One region of the Psychromonas sp. MME1 genome, then DNA from elsewhere that is predicted to be linked to it. Evidence: predicted binding sites of a transcription regulator. Region 1 holds the regulator's gene; each other region holds the start of a gene.
The links. The regulator LexA, encoded in region 1, represses DNA repair genes until DNA is damaged. The targets are predictions, from matches to a motif close to TACTGTATNNNNATACAGTA.

Region 1 (3,292 bases):
GAGCATTTCTCAACGCGAACAACAATTATCATTGTTAAGTGCCGTGTTTTTACTCGTTGCCATGGTCTATTGGGGCGGGTGGCAGCCATTAAATAAACAATTAGATGAAAGTGAAATGCAGTTGCAGCGTACCCAGCAGACACTACGTTGGGTGGAAGACAAGTCCTCGGAATTAGTGCAAGCAGGGATGGGTGAAAGCAGTAAGCCCCTGCGTAAAGCAAGTTTAAGCAATGTGCTTAATGTGAGCGCTAAGCAATATGGCATTGAATTTTCGCGTATAGTAAATAAAAAGGATGAAGTCGAAGTGTGGATTGATGATGTAGCATTTGATCGCTTCATTGCTTGGCTAACTGAGTTAAATAACCGCTATGGGGTAGTCGTTATGAAAAGCGATGTCACCAGTTTGGATGATTCAGGTAAAGTTAAAATCAACCGTTTATTAGTAAGTTATTAGGGCAAGCAAAGAGACGTTTCCATCTATGAAAATTAAACTTATTTTATTATTTATTTTTTTCTATGTACTTTCCCTATTGCTAACTCTCCCAGCGGCAACGGTTGCGAATTTTATTCCGACCAATGCAAACGTGACGGTTGATAATGCACAGGGGGCGATTTGGCATGGTAAAGCGAAGCAAATTTTAGTACAAAAAAAATATAAGCTAGAAAATGTAAAATGGCAGTTTGACTGGGCTGCGTTACTTAAACTGCAGGTGAAAGTCGCGCTACAATTTTATAACCCAAATGGTGTCTCTGGCGAGGGAATGATTGGTTGGGGTGTTGGTGGATTGTTTGCTGAAAATCTAATGGTAGATTTAACCGCCCCTGAATTGCTTTCATATATCTCCTTACCTGTTCCAGTGGATATTAATGGTTCGATCTCTTTATTGATTAATCATGCCACACAAGGTAATGCCTATTGTGAGCAACTTGATGGCTATCTGATTTGGCGAGATGCCAATATAATTAGCAAGGCAGGCAATGTTGATCTGCAAACGGTAGATGTCAATTTAAGCTGTGTTGATGGCAATATTAATGCAGATTTAAAACAACTGTCAAAACAGATGAATAGCTCGCTGAACTTTTTATTACAGGAGGGGAACGCTTACCATTTGCAAGGTTCAATAAAAGAGTCACCATCCGTTGCCCCTGCTATTAAAAATGCTTTATCTTGGCTTGGCGGTAAAAATAGTGAAGGTGCAACCATTATTAACTTTAAGGGCAAGTTGTAATACCAATTCGGATAATACTATGGTCATAGCTTGTTGAGGAAAAATGATGGAGAACAAGGCGCATGATTGAGTAATAGCGCGCTATTACGATTGAATGCAACGCTGTTATCTATTATTTTACTGGTTAAAATAACTTACTTTTTTGTTGTAAGTTTCGCAAAGGTAACAACCATTTGCGTCAACTTTCGCCTCAAATTAAGCCATTTTTCTGCGCAAAATTTAGATAACATATTTAATCCGATTGGTATAAATTATTTTTGCATGAAAAATAATGAGACTTCAATTGTATGCCTCGCATCTCGCTACGCTTGTTCTTATTGACTTTGCTTCTTGAAGTATCATGGGTATAGATATACACTGTTATTATTTACAGTTCATAGGTGATTTATGAAAGAGCTAACTAAACGTCAGAGCGAAGTTTTGGCGGTTATTAAAGATTGTATCAATAAAACGGGTATGCCTCCGACGCGTGTTGAATTAGCTAAAATGCTGGGATTTCGCAGTGCAAATGCCGCAGAAGAGCATCTCAAAGCCCTCGCTCGTAAAGGGGCTATTGAAATATTATCGGGAACTTCTCGGGGTATTCGCATTTTAGGCGAAGATAAAGCCGACCCCACCGAGTACGAACAGGGATTACCTTTAATCGGTCTAGTTGCCGCGGGTGAACCTATTCTTGCACAGGAGCACGTTGAAGCGCATTACAATGTAGATCCTTCTTTGTTTCATCCTCAGGCCAATTTCCTGTTGCGGGTACAAGGTGAGAGTATGAAAGACATTGGCATTATGGATGGTGATCTACTGGCTGTGCATAAAACGCAAGATATTAAAAATGGCCAAGTCGTCGTTGCCCGGGTGGAAGACGATGTTACTGTAAAGCGTTTTTATCGTGAAGGAGATCAAGTGCTATTAAAAGCGGAAAATAGCTTATTTGATCCCATTAAAGTAGATTTACAATATCAGCCGTTTGCAATCGAAGGTATCGCTGTAGGCGTGATCCGTAATAGTGACTGGATGTAGAAAATGAAATTAGGGATGATTTTTTTTGTAGCGGTTTTGTTGATTGCTAGCTGTATTGCTGGTGGTCTTCAAAGTTATTTAATAACGACATCTAATGCAGATGTTGAGTTGCAGGAAAAAGGAAAACGAGTTCCTCCCTTTTCATTTACTGCTTCATCGGGTGGATTTTTTTCTAATAACGAGTTAGCGGATAAATGGACGCTTTTTTTTATCGGTTATACTTTTTGTCCCGACATTTGTCCGACAACATTAGCAGACCTCGATCGTATCTATCCTAAATTGGTCGAAGCGCAAGGTAGTCAGACTCAAATTGTTTTTATTTCCGTTGATCCCAATCGCGATAAAGCGGCCCACCTCGCTGATTATATTCATTATTTTAATCCGAACTTTATCGCATTAAGTAGCACTCATGAACAACTTATCCCCTTTACACAAGCGCTTGGTTTAGTCTATAGCATAGTTGATGAAGGATATGAAGGTCCCTTTTATTTGATTGACCATAGTGCTTCTTTGGTACTTATTAACCCCAATGGCGAGCATCATGCGACCTTTAAGGCGGGGGTGAATGAGCAAGGGATTGCGCACGTTGATATGGATGCAATGGTTGACCATATTCATCGCTTTCAGCAACAGTGGTAGTCACCTTTTTACATAACGAATAACAAAGTAAATGTCTTTATTTGATTTTTCGATACATAAAAAAATATTCGCTATCGCTCTGCCGATGATGCTTTCAAATATTAGTGTGCCACTGCTTGGACTGGTGGATACTATGGTTATAGGGCATCTGCCTGAATCATATTATTTGGCGGGGGTTGCTGTCGGCTCCATGATTGTTACGCTGCTGTTTTGGATATTAGTATTTTTACGAATGTCGACGACAGGTTTAGTTGCACAGGCCTATGGGGCAAATGATTTTTCACTTATTTTACGTTTATTAATGCAATCAATAGCCATCGCATTACTATTAGCGATGGTAATTCTATTATTACAGTTTCCCATTGCTGAACTTGCTTTTTATTTTGTTGATGGCAGTGAGCAAGTGC
Region 2 (3,292 bases), 1.1 Mb from region 1:
GAGCAGGCGGAGATTAAATACGCTGTAGCTAATTGATAAGATACCCATTAACGAGGAGAGCTTGTTAATGGGTTTTATAATGGTAATAAAAACGCACATATTAATGTGCGTTTTTTTTTGCTAAATTATTTTAAATGCAGTGCTTCCATGGAATTAAGCCATTTTAACGGCACGTAGAATAACAAACTTCTTATTTTCAGTAACTAACTCACAGTTACCAAAAATACGTTCTAACTTATCTTGATAATCTAAATGGCGATTGCCGACAATAACCAATTCTCCACCTTCTACTAAGCAAAAACGTGCATCGTTAAACATACTCCAAGCAATATGGTCTGTAATTGCCTGTTGTTGATGAAAAGGTGGGTTGCATAGGATAAGGTCGTAACTATTTGCTTTAAAACCTACCAAACCGTTATTTACGACAAAACGCGCTTTCTCAGTTTGTTCTTCAGGTAGATTTTTAAGCATATTGATACGAGCTGAATCGATAGCCATGTAAGATTCATCAATAAAGGTTACCTGTGCATTTGGATAAGCCATTGATGCAGCCATACCAATAATGCCATTACCACAGCCTAAATCAACCACTTTGCTAAAGTCACCGCTAGGGAGGTTATCCATTAAGAAGCGGCCACCTATATCGAGATGATTGCGTGAAAAAACATTGGCATGATTATGTATTTTCCACTGCAGTTTTTCGATTTCCCACGTTATCGCTATCTCTTTTTCTGCTATTTGTTGCGACTCGACCAAGCTAAAAATTAAGCGCGATTTCTTTTTAGCTAAAGAGGTTTTGGTTGTACCTATATACTGGTCAAATAAGGCTAATGTAGAATTATGGATCATATTAACTTTCCCTGCGGCTATCACGAGCGTATCAGGGGTTATCACTTCGCGTAGTTGCTGTAGAAGATATTCAAGGTAAGCTAAGGTTTTGGGAACTTTAATTAAAACAATTTTTACATTATTTGGAATTTTTTGCAGACTATCTTGAATCAAAATATTATTTTCAGGACAGTTATTACGTAACATATTTAGTTTAATTGAACTCAAAGATAAATAGGAATCAGAAATAACGGTGCGTTGAAATTCTTGAAAGTAACAACTCAATGCGCCAAAACCGTCATTAATTAATAATAATTGATCCTCTTCACGGATCTGTTTTGCTAACTCATTTTCATTAAAGTAATTAATGAGGTATTCATCGGCTGAATCCCAAGCTTGTAGTGTTTCTTGTTTATGGCGAGGATGGCGATGTAATACTAGCGTTTGAACCGCAATATTGAGTGTTTCATTCATAGAGTTATGCCTAAGGTGAATGGGTAAGTTATAGCCGACTAGTTTAGCTTGCTTGGGCTATTAAGGTAAGCTATTTCACATTAAAGAGGAAAATAGCGAGCATCGCTATGTTAATTGACGTAACCGTTTTTCATATAAGCGGATAATATCGTTAGCGAATAGGTTAGCAGAAAAGCTTGCATTTTAATAAAAACAGATGAAAATAAGCTGTATGTATAAACAGCTTGATGTGGATGGCATTTGGTAATTAAACAACGCAAAATAATACATATTGATATGGACGCATTTTATGCTTCAGTTGAGATACGTGATAACCCACAATTATCTGATAAACCCGTTGCAGTTGGTGGCAAGTCAGAACGACGTGGCGTTTTATCTACCTGCAATTATATTGCTCGGCAATTTGGTATCCATTCGGCTATGTCGAGCCATCTGGCCTTAAAAAAATGCCCAAACTTAATTATCCTACCGGGTCGTATGGAGGTTTATAAATCGGTTAGTGTTAAGCTGCATGAAATATTTGCACGTTATACCAATATCATCGAACCGTTATCCCTTGATGAAGCTTATTTAGATGTTAGCTATTGTACGCTTTTCAATGGCTCTGCGACGCTTATTGCACAGGATATTCGTTCATGCATTGCTAATGAACTAAATCTAACGGCTTCGGCTGGGGTCGCACCGCTTAAATTCCTTGCTAAAATTGCATCTGATTTATATAAACCAAATGGCCAATACGTTATTCCTCCGAGCAATGTGATTGCTTTTATTGAAGAGATGCCCTTAAGTAAAATCCCCGGGGTAGGCAAAGTGACCTTTGATAAATTAAAAGCTCAGGGATTTGAGCTTGGAAAAGACGTCCGCGCTAGTGATCAATATACCTTGGTCAGTCTGTTTGGCAAGCTGGGCTATTCTCTATGGGATAAATGCCAAGGGATTGATGACCGAGCTGTGCAAACATCACGCATTCGTCGATCTGTTGGTGTAGAAAGAACGTTTGCGCATGACATGACGGATATAGCGAAATTACGTGCTTTTATGCATGAGCATTTGCTACCCGAACTGCAACAACGGGCTGTTAAACATCTTGAAAAACGTGTGATAAGTAAACTTGGCGTGAAAGTTAAATTTAACGATTTTCAGCAAACCACCAAAGAATTGAAATATGACGATTTTAATGCTTCACTCTTTGACACCTTACTTGATCAAGCTATGTTACGTGGGCAAGGGAAGGCGGTACGTTTATTAGGAGTGCATATTGGTTTAGGTGATAATATTGATTGCACAGATCAGTTCCAGTTTACACTTATTTAAATTGTTGTTAATTTTTGATCATTCTTTAATTTAATTCAGGGAATCTTAAAAAATGAAAGATTATGTTTTGATAACTGGTGCGAGTGCGGGCTTAGGTGAGGCGTTTTGTGAACAACTTGCACAGCAAGGTTTTTCGCTGCTATTAGTGGCAAGGCGGGAGCAAAGGTTAATAGAACGACAGCAACAGCTATTACGTAAATACAGCGCGATTGATGTCCATATCTTCCCCTGTGATTTAAGCGATAGTGGTGCTCCTAGTGCCATTTATGACTATTTAGATAGAGAATCACTCAATTTAATTGGTTTAATAAATAATGCCGGTTTTGGGCAACGTGGGCGTTTTTGCCAAACAGAGCTGAGTCTACATTTACAGATAATGCAAGTGAATATGAATGCATTAGTGAGTTTAACCTATTTAGCGATTCCTTTATTAAAACTGCAGCCACAAAGTTTTATTATTAATGTAGCGTCTACGGCTGCCTTTCAGGCAGGTCCAAATGTGGCAATCTATTATGCAAGTAAAGCTTTTGTGTTGTCCTTTACTGAGGCGCTTCACGAGGAGTTGAAAGAAAGTCATATTATGGTCAGTGCATTATGCCCTGGCGCAACAAGAACCGAATTTGCAACAGTCGCTGATTTGTCGGAATCGTTACTGTTCAGATTAAGATCAATGAGT
Region 3 (3,292 bases), 860 kb from region 1:
ATCAACCATTGGTTTTAACGCTTCGTCTTCTTTGTCAGCATGACTGATAGCCATTTCTAAACTATCAATGACAGGTAATAAACCATCGGCAAATTTATCCAGTGCAAATTTATGTGCCTTTTCTATATCCAGCGTTGCTCTACGACGTAAATTTTCCATATCCGCTTGGGCGCGAAGCACAGATTCTTTTTGATCATTAATAGTTTTCTCAGCTAAGGCTAATTTTTTAGTAAGCTCAGAGACAAGATCAACCTCAGCACCAACCTCTGATTCGGTTTCAACTTCAGCTTCTGCTTTAATCTGTTCATCACTTGCTACTGCATCAACTGCATCTAACGCTTCATCAGCTACTTTATTTTCTTCACTCATAACTTATTTACCCTATCTTTACTTGAAATCATTAAGTTGCAGCTAGTATGGGGGCGATAACGACCGTTTCAAGACTTTAACTGCAATTAAATGAAATTCTTTACGATCATTAGTTATTACACAAATGCTATTCTAAAAAAAATAATAGCGTTATACTTACACTTCACAACACCTCTTTTTAAAGGTTTTTCATGACTGGCCAACATACTGATATTTCTGAATTTAAAACCATTGGCTTAATTGCAAAGCCACAACATCCCGAGGCTAAACAAACTTTATTAGCTTTATACGCGTTTCTACTCAAACATAAGCTCAATATCGTGGTCGATTGCCGCGTTGCTGACGATCTCCCCTTTGATAACGTAATAAAAGCAGACTTACTTAAAATTGGCCGGCTCTGTGATTTAGCCATCGTGATTGGTGGCGATGGTTATATGCTCGGTGCAGCACGTGTTTTATCCCGTTTTAATATCTCAGTAATCGGTGTGAATCGAGGCAATTTAGGCTTTTTAACGGATCTTGATCCCGATAACTTTGAGCAGCCATTGGCAGAAGTACTAAAAGGTAACTATCAAACTGAAAATCGATTTTTATTAGAAGCCCAAGTGCACAGTCACGGCCACATGAAAAGTACCAATACTGCGGTAAACGAAGCCGTTCTGCATCCCGATAAAATAGCACACATGATTGAATTTGAAGTTTACGTTAATGATAACTTCATGCTCAACCAACGTGCCGATGGATTAATTATATCGACGCCAACGGGTTCAACGGCTTATTCTCTCTCCGGAGGCGGCCCTATTTTAACCCCCAATTTAGACGCTATCAGCTTACTTCCAATGTTTCCACATACCTTAAATAGCCGCCCTATTGTGATTGATGCTAATAGCTGTGTACGCTTAAAAATGTCACAAAACAATAGTACTGAAATGCAAATAAGTTGCGATAGCCATGTCAATTTATCTGTGTTACCGGGTGATGAAGTGATTATCAAAAAGACAACACATCAGTTAAAATTAGTTCATCCCAAAAACTATAACTATTTCCATGTATTACAAAATAAACTAGGCTGGGGCAATAAACTTTTTTAATAATCATCACAAAAAGTATCAATAAAAAGCACAACCCACTTTACTGTTTAAAAAAACAGTATTAAACTCTGTTTAAAACCAGTCTTTATAACAGTTTTAGGGATGTGATCATCATGCTTAGCCAGTTAACTATCCAACATTTTGCCATTGTACAATTTTTAGAACTCGATTTTCATCAGGGAATGACGACCATCACCGGTGAAACTGGAGCTGGTAAATCAATTGCGATAGATGCATTAGGCCTATGTTTAGGCACTCGAGCAGAAATCAATATGATACGTCAAGATTCTGATAAAGCAGAAGTTAATGCCCGTTTTACCTTAAATGATACGCCGAATGCAGTGACTTGGCTTAAAAATAACGATCTCGAAAATACCGCAGATAATAATGAATGCTTATTGCGCCGCATCATAACGAAAGAAGGTCGTTCACGAGCTTATATTAATGGCACCCCTGTTCCACTCTCTCAGCTAAAAAGCCTTGGGCAACTATTGGTCAATATCCATGGTCAACATGCTCATCAGAGCCTTTTAAAAAATGATATACAGCTTAATATTATTGACGATTACGCCGGGCATCACCAATTACTGCAAAAGGTAAAAGATACTTACCAAGGGTGGCACTTCTTAAATAAACAATTGCAACAGCAGCAACTTTCATTACAAGAAAAACAAGCACGTAAACAGCTTTTGGAGTATCAAATTGAAGAATTAGATAATTTTGCATTGGCTGAAGATGAATTCCAACAAATTGAACAAGAGCATAAACGTTTAGCCAACAGTGGTGCACTTTTAGATAGCTGTCAAATAAGTCTTGACCAACTCTGTGATGGTGATGAAATCGATGCACTCACATTACTCAGAAAAAGCATATCCAGACTTGAGGCGCAAATTGATAACGATGCGCAATTATCTCCCATCGTTAATAGCTTACAGGAGGCACTCATTCAAATTGAAGAGGCGAGTTATGAACTGCGTCATTTTAGTGACAACTTAGAATTAGATCCTGAACATTTTCAAACATTAGAAAATCGCATGAGTGAAGCGCTCTCTTTGGCACGTAAACATCAAATACAGCCAGAGATGCTCTACCCATTTCATCAAAAATTAAGTAAAGAGTATAGACAGCTCAATAATAGCGAAGCGCAGATAGAAGAACTAACCATTGAACTACAGCAAGCAGAGCAGAGCTATTTTCAACACGCTGAAAAATTAAGTAAAAGTCGCATACGTTACAGCAAGGAACTCAGTCAAAAGATAACCAAAAGTATCCAACAATTAAATATGGAAGATGGCCGCTTCCACGTCTCCTTAGAACAAAGTAAGAATAAATATTTAAGCCCACTTGGCATTGATAGTATTGAATTTCAAGTCGCAACCAACGCAGGACAAGAATTAGCAGAGTTAGGAAAAATAGCCTCTGGTGGTGAATTATCACGTATCGGTTTAGCTATCCAAGTCATTATTAGTCAGCGTATATCCACTCCGACACTAATTTTTGATGAAGTTGATGTGGGAATTAGTGGAGCCACTGCCGCTGTTGTTGGCAAGTTATTACGCAGCTTAGGCGAAAATACACAAATCTTTTGTGTTACACATCTTCCACAAGTAGCTGGAAATGGCCACCACCAAATGTTTGTTGGCAAACAGAGCGATGGCAAAACAACTAACACCACCATGAAAAAACTCAATACCGATGCCCGAATTAAGGAACTCGCACGATTATTAGGTGGTGATAGCATTACCGAACGCACTCTTGCTAACGCCCAGGAGTTACTTATTAAATAAGTTACTGAATAATAAATAAGCGACCATTCATCAGTTTAAAATATG

Region 2: dinB (DNA polymerase IV) is a predicted target of LexA. The motif match lies at 1,508-1,527, and genes of this name have one in related genera.
Region 3: recN (DNA repair protein RecN) is a predicted target of LexA. The motif match lies at 1,502-1,521, and genes of this name have one in related genera.

Annotation. Positions count from the first base shown of each region.
Region 1 is NZ_CP160906.1:3,265,027-3,268,318, forward strand. Features, by position in the region: gene AB2N10_RS14980 (type II secretion system protein M) at 1-454, shown strand, start outside; gene AB2N10_RS14985 (type II secretion system protein N) at 480-1,229, shown strand; gene lexA (transcriptional repressor LexA) at 1,617-2,246, shown strand; gene AB2N10_RS14995 (SCO family protein) at 2,250-2,885, shown strand; gene AB2N10_RS15000 (MATE family efflux transporter) at 2,917-3,292, shown strand, end outside.
Region 2 is NZ_CP160906.1:804,084-807,375, forward strand. Features, by position in the region: gene AB2N10_RS03830 (SurA N-terminal domain-containing protein) at 1-36, shown strand, start outside; gene AB2N10_RS03835 (methyltransferase) at 154-1,302, opposite strand; gene dinB (DNA polymerase IV) at 1,543-2,616, shown strand; gene AB2N10_RS03845 (SDR family oxidoreductase) at 2,669-3,292, shown strand, end outside.
Region 3 is NZ_CP160906.1:529,314-532,605, reverse strand. Features, by position in the region: gene grpE (nucleotide exchange factor GrpE) at 1-369, opposite strand, end outside; gene nadK (NAD(+) kinase) at 561-1,460, shown strand; gene recN (DNA repair protein RecN) at 1,574-3,247, shown strand.